Regions from separate parts of the Cedecea neteri genome, predicted to be linked through region 3. Evidence: predicted binding sites of a transcription regulator. Region 3 holds the regulator's gene; each other region holds the start of a gene.

Region 1 (4,223 bases), 2.0 Mb from region 3:
ATAGGCGTCTCCTGCAGTTCCCTGCCTTTACCCTCTTCCATCAGTTGGCGCAGTTCAAAGACGATTTCGTTCAGTTTCTCAGTATTGGCGGAGATAGGCGAAGGGTTCCCTTCATACAGCGCCTTAGCAATAGCCGCCAGCGTGCGCTGCGTCATTTGCTGCGTGTCGCGCAACGTATGGGCATTGATCATCACAAAATGGCTTTCCCGCGTCGCCCAATAGGCGTTGATTTGCAGCTCCAGCGTGCAAACCATATTGCGATTAATGGTCTGAATTGCCTCAAAGACTGACTTCTGAATACGGGTTTCTTTGCCGGCGGGGCCAATCAGGGCGCGCATCTTAACCACGTCATTCAGGATTTTTTGCAGGGGCTTTTCCAGTCGTGGGCGCTCCACAAGGTTTGGCGAGAACCCCGCAGTATAAATTTTGCTAAACGCCTGCACGAAGGTCGCCATCTGGATACGCCAGTGGATAAACGCCCGCTGCGGGTAAACGCTGGTAAATAACATAGCCAGAAGAGAGCCAAAGATAACGTCGCCGCTGCGCCACAGAGCAACTTCCATATCCCCCGGTGGCGCCCCAACGACCACGGAAAGCGTGATGCCGATAAGCAATGCCTGATAAGGCCGTTTGCCCAGCGCCAGATAGCCGCACAGGAACATCGCCAGCCCACACCAGATAACCATTAACGGTAATGAAAAAAGCTCCAGCTTGAGGGCTATTAGCCCGATGGCCGCGCCAAAAATGGTGCCGCCAATACGCTGGAAAGCGCGCGGAACCACGTTGCCCCAAAAGGAAATGGGGCCCATCACCACCACCAGCGTGATAAGCGGCCAGGTGCCTTCGGGGATGTTCAGCAGGCGAACCAGAACAAAAGTCAGCACAAAAGCAAGGGCGATACGTATCCCGTGGGCAACGCGATAGTTGCGGTAAATACGGATCTCAAACGGGGTCAGTGATTTGTCGGGGCGCACACCCGGCTCTCCGGAAATAAAAAAGAAATTGTACTCGTTTTTCTCACAAAGAAATCATGTCGCCAGGTGCGGCGGGGCTTTTACGCGGAATATTTCACATTTCTTTGCTGAAAATCAGAAATGGGCGGCAGACTGCCGCCCGAATTCAATCCAGCTAGCGCAGCCAGGGCGTAACGGTCACGCCCACCAGCAGCCCTTCGGGGCTGAGCAAACGTGACACTGTTTGCCCCCAGGGCTCGATACGATGATCCACCAGCATCTGATACCCAGCCTGCTTTAACACGGCTGTCGCTTGCCCGACATCTTCTACTTCAAACTCAACCCAGCTTTGGGGCGCGACAATGTGCTCTGGCCAGCTGTCCATGCCGAAGCAGGACTGTGCCGCCTGAGCGAGCGGCCAGAGCGCAAAATGCTTCACGCCATCCAGCGCGCCGTGCTCCGTTGCCAGATAGTCCTCGTTGCCTTCCATCGATTTTAGCGGCAGGCCGAGCACCTGCTGATAAAACCCGGCGCTTTCCGCCACGTCGCGCGTAACGGGGCCATACCCGGCGATGAATAACACGTTTAATCCTGCGATAGCTTCCGTCATGGTTAGCTCCTGTCAGACTTTAGCGACCGGGATATACATATCAATTTCCCATACGCCGGACGTCGAGCCGTCGTTGAGATAGATTTCGTAACAGGGTTTGCCAGTTAGCTGATAGCTACCGTCAGCCTCTACCTGGTCAAAGAAGGTTTCCCAGGCCTCCTGGAACGCTTCATTTTTTACGATGGCATGGCCGATGGCGTACGTATCTGCCTCAATAGCCGTGATGATAACGCCTTCGCTGTTTTCCGGTAGTTTGAAATCCTCTGGCACGCCCAGCACAGTGTCCACGCGGAGCTTTTCTGGCGGAACAACATCGGGGTCGTCATAGTAAACGGCTAGCCAGTCTCCATTCAGGCTGTGGGTTTTCGCCCACATTGCCAGTTGGCCAAACCCTTGCGGAACCGTGGTTTCCCACGGCCCGACCAGATGAAAACCGGCCACTTTCCGCGCCGGAACATGCTGAACTTTGAACGTCATACTGCCTCCACGCTGATGAATAAATACACTGTACATTTATACACTATATTTTTTAAAGGTGAGGCACAAGCTGCCAGATTTGGGAGCAACCTCGCAGGAAATGGACACAAAAAAACCGCGCAATTTGCGCGGTTCATCAACAATACAAAGGGTTAAAGCTTGCGGCTGATAAAATCGCCGAGACGTGAGAACATCCCGCCTTTCTCCACTGGCGTGAGGTTCACAAGCGGCCAGTGGGAGATAAGCTTGTCGCCATCAAACAGCTGGATCTCGCCAACCTGCGTATTGGCTGCCAGCGGGGCCTCCATGTCCTGCTTGCTCAGTACATACTTTGCTTTGATGTTCGGCACTTCTGATTTAGGCAGCGCGAGGAAGACGTCCTGGTCCGGGCCCACATTGATATTGGCTTTGTTGCCGTACCAGATGTGCTCGCTGCCAATCGATTTGCCTTTTTGTAAGACCTGCACGGTATCGAAGTTATCCTGCCCCCAGTGCAGCAGCTTGCGGGCCTGCTCTTCACGCCCTTTTGAGCTAAGGCCGCCCATAATCACCGCGATCAGCCGGCGCTGACCCAGCACGCTGGAAGCAATAATGTTAAACCCTGCCGTCTCGGTGTGCCCCGTTTTCAGGCCATCCACGTTCAGGGATTTATCCCACAGCAGGCCGTTGCGGTTTTGCTGGGTAATCCCGTTCCAGGTGAGACTGCGTTCGCTGTACATATGGTAGAACTGGGGTTCACCGTGGATGATAGCTCGGGATAAAACGGCAAGATCATAAGCGGAGCTGTGCTGCCCCGGCGCGTCCAGGCCATGCACAGTTTCAAAATGGGTGTCGTGCAGGCCAAGCTGTTCGACATAGTGGTTCATCATGGCGACAAACTGCTTTTGTCCCCCGGCGACATAATCTGCCAGCGCAACGCAGGCATCGTTCCCTGAATCGATGATCAATCCGCGGCTGAGATCGCGCACGGTCACCCGGTCGCCGGGTTTAATGAACATCAGCGATGAGCCGTCAAACACCGGGTTACCTTTTGCCCAGGCGTCTTTCCCCACCGTCACAACGTCGTCCGGGGTAATACGTTTACTGTCGATTGCGCGGTCAACGACATAGCCGGTCATCAGTTTTGTCAGGCTGGCAGGATTACGCTGGACGTGTTCATTGCCTGCGGTCAACACCTGCCCGGTGGTGTAATCCATCAGCACCCATGCGCCAGCTTCTACCTGAGGTGGCTGCGGCTGGTGGGGGAAAATATCATCAGCATAAGCAGCATTGACGGAAAGGGACAAAAAGCTCAGGGCAACAAGCAGGCGGGTTTTCAACGGAATTTCCTCAAAGACTTAATTTACAGCGGCTCGTTTTACGGGAGTTCTTGTTAATTTGCTTCTTTAAATTGCAAGAAAATATGACATTTCATATTTAGCAATAATAATGAATGATATTTGTACGGAATATATTCCCCCATGCATCGCACTGCGTTTATTCCGATATTCCATGTTTGTGTGACATTCTGATTGTGGCGGCGCTGATTCATTTTTACTCTGACCGAAGAATACACGCATAAAGGTCATCGTATGGTGGAAAGTAAACGCTGGTTTCCTGAGCTGGAGGGGCTGCGAGGGCTGGCCTCGCTTTGGGTTTTGCTCGGCCACATTTGCCTGCTGGTGCAGTGCCGCATTCCTCTTCTTTACGACCCGGGGATGGGAGTCGATTTATTTATTTTGCTGTCAGGGTATTTGATGGCAAAAAATTATCAGGAGCGCAGGGAAAAAGAGCCATGGAATAGCCCGGATACTTTTCGAAAATTCTGGCTACGCCGCTTTTTTCGCATCGCCCCGCTCTATTATTTGCTGCTGGTCGTGGCGCTGATTTTTGGTAGCTGGTTTGGCGAAATGCGCGATATTATCGCCAGCGCATGGCCGACAACCGCCACCGCAAGCAGCCGCTATGCCGACCACTCCGCAATGAATATTTTCAGCCATCTGACGTTTATTTTTGGCCTGCTACCGGCCTGGTCCTTCCGCACCGTGTTGCCGGACTGGAGCATCGGGCTGGAGATGCAGTTTTACCTGCTGTTCCCGTTCATTATGCTGCTGGTGATGCGCTACGGGTTTGCGGTTAGCGCTCCGCTGCTGATGGTGGTTTGCCTGGCGGCTCGCTGGCTCTTCCCGGACTACTTCAACGCC
Region 2 (4,223 bases), 1.1 Mb from region 3:
TGTTCTTCAGACCAGCTTTCGTCTTCGTACTCTTCGCCATAGCGCTGCTGTTGCTGGGCTGCAAACTGGCGAGCCAGTTCGTGCTGCTGCAGCGCATCGCTTTCATCGCCGTAATCGTCTTCAGACTGCTGGTTCTCGGCAAGTCTCGCCTGCTCTTCTGCCATTCGCTGGGAAGGCAGTTTTATGCCGTAGGAGGCCAGTTCACGACGAGTCGGAACGCGTACCCGGTTCGGACGTGGCAGTTGAGGGCCAATACCTTCTTTTACTTGAGGACGTGGCACATCGCTGGTGATACTGAACACGGGTGAAAATGCCGCCGCAGCAGCTGCAGTTTTAACTGCCTGCTGAACGCCTGATGCACTCTGCGTTAAATCCGGCACTGGCATTTCTGGTGCCGATAACGACGAGGAAACGGGCGCAGATGTCGGTATCGAAGGTTGAGCCTGCTCCGGCATCGCAGATTTTACCGGCGCATAGCTGTAAGGATCAGGCTTTGGCTCATTGACTGGTTGGTACCACGCCGCAAGCTGTTCACGTTCCCGGGCTCGCTTCTCTTCCACTTCTTCAAAGTGGTACATCGGCGGGCGAACGTATTTCACCTCTTCTACCGGCTCAGGTACGGGCTGTGGTTCAACGGCTGGCTGAGCCACTGGCACAACCGGTTCAGACCAGCTTTGATGTGTCTCAGGCACAACCTGCTGTTGGATGCTTGCCGGGTGCGGCGAACTGTAATGATCCGGGGCAGGCGCAATAACCGGGTCTGGCGTGACCGTTGTCGGTGCCGGTTCCCAGGCAATCGTTGGGGCAGCAGACTCAGCGTCAACGACGGGGGCAGGTGTAGATACTGGAGGCATTGGCGCAACCGGCGGTACTGGCGTAGCCCACGACTGACTAGCGGCTGTTGCGACAGTTGCCGCGGCAACAGGCTCAACGGCAGAATGCCCGCTGAACAGCGGATCGTATTCCTGATCTTCAGGCAAAGTGGCTTTATGCCCGGAGAACAGCACATCGTTCGGATCCGCTTCTACGCCACGAGCGCTGAACAACACGTCGTCTTCAGCGTCGTCCATACGCTTGCCGGAGAACAATGCAGCATCTGTTTTGCGGCCGTTAGGATTAGCAAACTTCTGCGACAGGCGCTGCTTGCGCGCAAGCGCCCCGCGTAAAATGCGCGCCCGACGAGATTCACGTTTCTCAGCAGAAACCTGCGGCGCTTCGTCTTCGTCATGCTCTTCTTCGTATTCGTCCTCATCCTGCCAGGTGTTATCCCTGCGGGTGCGGTTGCTGGCAAAAGTCAGCACGGTCAGCACCGCGCTGCCAAGTTTCTCAGCAATACTGACCCAGGACCAGCCGGTGAACAGCGTCAGACCAGCAGCCCAAACGCAAAGCAGCGCAATTGTGCCACCGCTGCTATTCAACAGCGGCATCATAGCGGTGCTAAGCAAACTGCCCAGCACGCCGCCCGAAGCGAAGTACCAAATATCGTCCGCGTTGATGGCCGCCAGACCACAAGAGGTCAGCACCATTGCAAGAACGCCGATCAGGCGCAGCGAAACGGCAAAATAATCGATGAATTCTTCACTATCGCGCTGGCGCCAGGTGAACCAGCAGCCACCGATGATAATCACCGGAATGGTGTAGGCCATCACGCCAAAAATGAAGAACAACGTATCGGCAAACCACGCTCCCGGCGCGCCACCCAAATTATGGATTGGCTCATGCCACGCGGTTTGCGACCAGCTGGGGTCTGAGGGGTTAAAGCTTAACAAGGCAACCATCAAATAGATGGCGAATAAGGCAACAAGGATCAGCAACGCCTCGAGTAAACGGCGCCCGCTGCTCAGTTTCCGCAATGTTACTTCTTTATCTTCGGTATATTCCTGGCTCAAGAAAGGCTCTCCAGGTCCTTAAACTCAATGGAGACAACAGCACCGGCGGCCTGCCGGGCTGTTGCTGTATGGATTCCCAGGAGTGTAACCAAAATACGCCAATTTTGCACCTGGCCCGTATTAACGGGTCTTAATGACCAAACGGTTACTCTGTTTGACCTCTTCCATGACAACATAAGTACGGGTGTCGTTCACGCCCGGCAGACGCAGCAGGGTCTCACCTAAGAGTTTACGATACGCCGACATATCCGGTACGCGTGTTTTCAACAAGTAGTCGAAATCACCGGATACGAGATGACACTCTTGAATTTCTTCAAGTTTCTGCACTGCGGCGTTAAATTGCTCAAACACATCCGGGGCGCCACGATTCAGAGTAATCTCAACAAATACCAGCAGCGAGGCATCCAGATAATGCGGGTTTAACAGCGCCGTATAGCCCTGAATAAAACCCTGACGTTCCAGACGACGAACGCGCTCAAGGCACGGCGTCGGCGAAAGCCCAACACGCTTTGAAAGCTCAACGTTAGAAATGCGCCCATCCTTTTGCAATTCGTTGAGAATATTGCGATCGATACGGTCGAGATCTTTGCCCGGGCGCTTCTTGCTATCTACCATTATTATTGTCTCTCTCTATTCCTTCCTTCACCTGCCATAACCCTGGTGACGTCAATGTTCAGGGTGTACGTGAGAAGACCGATGCCTTGCGGCTGTCATCGACATCACGCATAGCGTCTGTCCACGTCATGCGTAAATTTCAATAACTCGGTAAATTTGCATCAGGTTTGCGCGAGAGCACGCGGCTTCCACATCACCAAATGTTTTTCTTCCTCGAATGTTTTCGCAAATGCTTAGGGGATTGTCAAAGCAAAACATCTATTTTTAGTGGAACGTGCCATATATTCCTTTTGGCTGATGATTATTCATCATTTTCGCACCGTGATTACCATGCTATTACAATGATTATTTATGCACATGACGGCGATATTCATTGGGCTTATAGGCAGCATCAATGACACACATCGTTAACAACATTGCTGCACTCTTTTTTTACTGCAACGAATTCCCTACAATCACCCTCATTGTCTGTAAACGTTCAATGAGGATCTCATGGGCACAGCTAAACACAGTAAGCTGCTTATTCTTGGCTCCGGCCCTGCGGGCTATACCGCAGCGGTCTACGCTGCACGCGCCAACTTAAAACCGGTTCTGATTACCGGGATGGAAAAAGGCGGTCAGCTGACCACCACAACCGAAGTCGAAAACTGGCCTGGCGATCCTAACGACCTGACCGGTCCGTTACTGATGGAACGTATGCACGAGCATGCGGCCAAGTTCGAAACCGAAATTCTGTTCGACCACATCACCAGTGTCGATCTGCAGAACCGTCCTTTCCGCCTTGTGGGCGACAGCGGCGAATACACCTGCGACGCACTGATTATCGCTACCGGAGCATCTGCACGCTACCTTGGCCTACCTTCTGAAGAAGCGTTTAAAGGCCGTGGCGTTTCTGCCTGCGCCACCTGTGATGGTTTCTTCTATCGCAATCAGAAAGTCGCGGTCATCGGCGGCGGGAATACCGCAGTTGAAGAAGCGCTTTATCTGGCCAACATCGCTTCAGAAGTGCATTTGATCCACCGTCGCGACAGCTTCCGTGCGGAGAAGATCCTGATCAACCGTCTGATGGATAAAGTGCAGAATGGCAACATTGTGCTCCACACCCACCGCACGCTGGAAGAAGTCACGGGCGATCAAATGGGTGTTAGCGGTCTTCGCCTGCGTGACACGCAAAACACCGATATTACCGAAGAGCTGGAAGTCGCTGGTTTATTCGTGGCTATAGGGCACAGCCCGAACACCGCCATTTTCAATGGTCAATTGGAACTGGAAAACGGCTACATTAAAGTGCAGTCTGGCATTCATGGCAACGCCACGCAGACCAGCATTCCGGGTGTATTTGCCGCAGGCGATGTGATGGATCATATTTATCGTCAGGCCATCACTTCTGCCGGAACCGGCTGTATGGCTGCTCTGGACGCCGAACGTTATCTCGACGGCCTGGCCGAACAGTGTAAATAATTTAAAGATGTTAAAAAAGGCGGCCTTGCAGGTCGCCTTTCTTGTTTCTGCCATGTAACATTGCCTGTCAAAATTGCCTGAGAATTCCTTCTTCTACCAGCATCTGGCACGCGATGAATAAAACCCGTCAGCAAGAACTTAGCCTCTGGCTAAAGCAGCAAAGTCTTATCTCTCGCCGTTGGCTGGGCTTGTCACGTCTGCTCGGTTTGGTCAGTGGTTTACTGATTGTGGCCCAGGCCTGGCTGCTCGCCCGCATTC
Region 3 (4,223 bases):
CTGATGGATACCACAACTTCGCAAAACGTGTTAGCTCAGGCTGAAAAGCTCTGCCTGCAACGCAATGTACGCCTGACGCCACAGCGTCTCGAGGTTTTGCGCCTTATGGCCGAGCAAACCGGGGCCATCAGCGCCTACGACCTGCTGGATCTCCTGCGCGTTAGCGAGCCACAGGCTAAGCCTCCAACGGTTTATCGCGCGCTGGATTTTCTGCTGGAGCAAGGTTTTGTGCACCGTGTGGAATCCAACAACAGTTACGTGCTGTGTAATTTTATCGATCATCCAACCCACTCTTCTGCCATGTTTATCTGCGACAGATGTGGGGCAGTGAAAGAGCAGGCCGCTCAGGGTGTAGAAGATATTATGCAGAAACTGGCGTCCAAAATGGGGTTTGCCCTGCGCCATAACGTGATTGAAGCCCACGGACTGTGTGCTGATTGTTCGGAAGTTGAAGCCTGTAGCCACCACGGCGCCTGCGACCACGATCATTCAGTGCAGCCGAAGAAAAAGCGTTAAGAGGGAGTGGTACGTCCTTGTACCCGGGCAGGATTGGTCTTACTGAGTAGCACATTTGAGGGTCCGCCAGGTTACCAGCGGTATTTGCTCCCGGACTCCCAGTCCTTCACTTCTTTCTCTGCCTGGTCTTTGGCGTAGCCGTAGCGTTCCTGGATTTTACCTACCAGCTGGTCACGCTTCCCTTCGATGACGGTCATATCGTCATCGGTCAGCTTACCCCATTTCTCTTTGATCGTACCTTTGAACTGCTTCCAGTTACCGCCGATTTCGTCCTTATTCATCGTCATCTCCTCATCGTTCGGTTTAGATTTTGCATCCAGGCTGCAGGATGCTGACTTTCTGGAACACACCCACTGTCTGCTGGATGTAAAGGTAATTGTAGACAAGGATTCTGAGTTAAATTTAAAACTCAGAATCTTTAACCATTCTTAAAAACGATGACATGCTGATTCCTCGCCTTAAAAACGAGAAATCAGCACGATAGAAGATGGGTTAACGAAGGCCTGGAAGCAGGATCAGTGGCCGCCCGAAGTAGCGAACCAGGTGTTATTGCGCCAGTGGCGTCGCCAGATGACGCCAAGCGACAGGCCACGCAAGGCTAAAAACACCGCCAGCGACAGCCACAGAGCGTGGTTGCCCCACAAAGGCAGAGTAAGCATCGTCACGCCAAAGCCCAACGCCGCAACCGCCATGCTGTTTCGCATTTCGGCCCCCCGCGTCGCGCCGATAAACATACCGTCCAGCAGGTAGCACCAAACGCCCACGACCGGCAAAATAACCTGCCAGGCGAGGTAATGATTTGCCAGAACACGAAGCTCCGGCAGGGAAGTGAGCAGCGCGACAATTTGCTCCCCGGCAAAGGCATAAATTGCGGCAAACGCTAGCGCAACCAGCCCCGCCTGCCTGCACGCGGCCCCCCAAACCTCGAGCAACTGCCCACGGTTACGCGCCCCGTAGGCCTGCCCTGAATGGGCTTCCACGGCGTAAGCAAAGCCGTCCAGCGCATAAGCGGTAAAGGTCAACAGCGTCATCAGCACGGCGTTAACGGCGACAATTTCGCTGCCGAGACGCGCTCCAAAAATGGTGATGGAAGCAAAGCAAATTTGCAGCAGCAGCGAACGCAGCATAATGTCGCGGTTAAGCGCCAGCAGCTTGCGTAAATCCCCCTGCCAGGCCGTCTTAAGACGAGCCCAGCTAATACCCCGCAGCTTCAGTACCTTCCGCACCATCACCAGGCCGATAATAAACGTGGCATATTCGGACACCGCCGTGGCCAACGCCGCCCCCTGCACGTTCATGTGCAGCCCCATCACCAGCCAGAGGTCGAGCACGATATTAATCAAATTGCCGACGACCAGCAGAATGACCGGCGCCCGCGCATACTGCACGCCAAGCAACCAGCCTAACAGCACGAGGTTAGCCAGCGATGCCGGGGCGCTCAGCCAGCGGATCTCCAGGAACCGCCTTGCCTGATACAGCACCTCGTCATTGCCGCCAACAACGTGCAGCGCAAGGTTGATCAGTGGATAACGCAGGACCACGATAGCCAGCCCGGCTATCAGCGCCAGCATCAGGGGTTGAACCAGCGCGCGCGCCAGCCGCTGCGGATCGTTCGCACCAAAAGCCTGCGCCGTTAACCCGGTGGTGCTCATGCGCAGAAAAAGCAGCAGCATAAAGAGGAAACTGGTCGCCGTGGCGCCGATAGCCACCCCGCCGAGATAAGTCGGGCTATCAAGATGACCAATGACCGCCGTATCGACCAGGCCCAGCAGCGGCACGGTAATGTTGGAAAAAATCATCGGCAGCGCAAGCCGCCACAGCGCACCATCCGTTGACGAAAAGAATCGCATGGGAATGATCCAGGGGAAAATTGAGAGGTGTTTAAGGCAGGTGGTACGGCAGATTTACCGCACCACCGGAAGAGGTGTTACAGCCATTCGCCGTTGCGGATCACCCCGACGGCCAGGCCTTCAATGCTAAAATTCTGCTCGCGAAGATCGACCACGATAGGCTGGAACTCGCTGTTTTCCGGCAGCAGGTGCACGGTGTTACCCTGCTTTTTCAGGCGTTTCACGGTCACTTCATCGTCGATACGCGCGACAACGACCTGGCCGTTGCGCACGTCCTGAGTTTTGTGTACCGCTAATAAATCACCGTCCATGATGCCGATATCTTTCATCGACATGCCGCTGACGCGCAGCAGGAAGTCGGCATTCGGCTTGAACAGAGAAGGGTCAACCTGGTAGTGGCCTTCGATGTGCTGTTGCGCCAGCAGCGGCTCACCGGCGGCAACGCGGCCCACCAGCGGCAGGCCACTTTCTTCTTCAACCAGCAGACGAATACCGCGTGATGCACCAGAAACAATCTCGATGGCACCTTTACGTGCCAGCGCTTTAAGATGCTCTTCCGCTGCGTTTGGAGAACGGAACCCCAGACGTTGTGCAATTTCGGCGCGCGTAGGTGGCATGCCGGTCTGGTTGATATGATCCCGAATGAGATCAAACACCTCTTGCTGCCTGGTAGTTAGTGCTTTCATTCCGCCCCCTGGGTGTTTATACAGTTATGCTGTGAGTATATACAGCCCCGGGCGATTTTGAAACCACAAATTAAGCAAAAAACCAGCGACTTAAACTATTCTGGAAGGGCTATCGCAAATGTGACCAAAGCAAGGTGGCCCAGGTCGCAACCGCAAGGATAATCGCTATCAATACGGCGGCTGAACCCATATCTTTGGCTCGCCCTGAAAGCTCGTGGTACTCGGTGCCGACACGGTCAACCAGCGCTTCAATGGCGCTGTTGAGGATTTCGACAATCATCACCAAAACAACCGAGCCAATCAGTAAAATACGCGTGATGGGGTCCACGTCCAGCCAGCAGGCGATGATGATAGCGATGACCGCAGCCACGCCCTCCTGACGAAAGGCGGCTTCGTTGATCCAGGCCGCACGGAGCCCTTTCCACGAGTAGCCTGCAGCCTTAATAATGCGGGTGATGCCAGTGGTATTATTCGCCATTCAAGGAAACCTTTTTAAAGATTGAGCGTCAATGCTCATTGAGTCTAAATCGCAGCGCCACAGAAATTCCCCAGAGTTTCTGATATCCTTGCGGCGCATTTGCATTATTAACCTGAGGCTTTACATCATTTATGTCAGGCTGGCCAAGAATTTACTACAAATTACTGAATTTACCATTAAGCGTTCTGGTAAAGAGCAAGTCTATCCCGGCGGATCCGCAAACCGAACTCGGTCTGGACCCTTCACGCCCCATCATGTACGTCCTGCCCTACAATTCTAAGGCAGACTTACTGACGCTGCGTGCCCAATGTCTGGATCACGACCTGCCCGACCCGCTGGAACCTCTGGAAATTGACGGCGTACTGCTGCCGCGCTACGTGTTTATCCACGGCGGGCCGCGCGTCTTTACCTATTACACGCCAAAAGAAGAGTCGGTAAAACTGTTCCACGATTATCTGGATCTGCACCGCAGCAATCCCGATCTCGATGTACAGATGGTGCCGGTTTCCGTGATGTTCGGCCGCTCGCCAGGGCGCGAAAAAGGCGAAATCAACCCGCCTTTACGCACGCTGAACGGCGTCCAGAAATTCTTTGCAGTTTCCTGGCTGGGTCGCGATAGCTTCGTGCGTTTCTCGCCGCCAGTGTCGCTTCGCCGCATGGCAACCGAACACGGTACGGACAAGATTATCGCCC

Evidence for each region. The regulator LexA, encoded in region 3, represses DNA repair genes until DNA is damaged. The targets are predictions, from matches to a motif close to TNCTGTATGTACATACAGNA.
Region 1: a site for LexA is predicted at 2,067-2,086, ahead of sbmC (DNA gyrase inhibitor SbmC). Genes of this name have one in related genera too.
Region 2: a site for LexA is predicted at 1,952-1,971, ahead of LH86_RS11950 (DNA translocase FtsK 4TM domain-containing protein). Genes of this name have one in related genera too.

Annotation. Positions count from the first base shown of each region.
Region 1 is NZ_CP009459.1:4,016,240-4,020,462, forward strand. It holds gene LH86_RS18795 (FUSC family protein) at 1-974, opposite strand, end outside; gene LH86_RS18800 (VOC family protein) at 1,129-1,563, opposite strand; gene sbmC (DNA gyrase inhibitor SbmC) at 1,576-2,040, opposite strand; gene dacD (serine-type D-Ala-D-Ala carboxypeptidase DacD) at 2,193-3,359, opposite strand; gene LH86_RS18815 (acyltransferase family protein) at 3,612-4,223, shown strand, end outside.
Region 2 is NZ_CP009459.1:2,526,496-2,530,718, reverse strand. It holds gene LH86_RS11950 (DNA translocase FtsK 4TM domain-containing protein) at 1-1,889, opposite strand, end outside; gene lrp (leucine-responsive transcriptional regulator Lrp) at 2,010-2,504, opposite strand; gene trxB (thioredoxin-disulfide reductase) at 2,997-3,965, shown strand; gene cydD (heme ABC transporter permease/ATP-binding protein CydD) at 4,079-4,223, shown strand, end outside.
Region 3 is NZ_CP009459.1:1,399,012-1,403,234, reverse strand. It holds gene zur (zinc uptake transcriptional repressor Zur) at 4-516, shown strand; gene LH86_RS06570 (CsbD family protein) at 588-797, opposite strand; gene dinF (MATE family efflux transporter DinF) at 1,032-2,366, opposite strand; gene lexA (transcriptional repressor LexA) at 2,444-3,052, opposite strand; gene LH86_RS06555 (diacylglycerol kinase) at 3,162-3,530, opposite strand; gene plsB (glycerol-3-phosphate 1-O-acyltransferase PlsB) at 3,662-4,223, shown strand, end outside.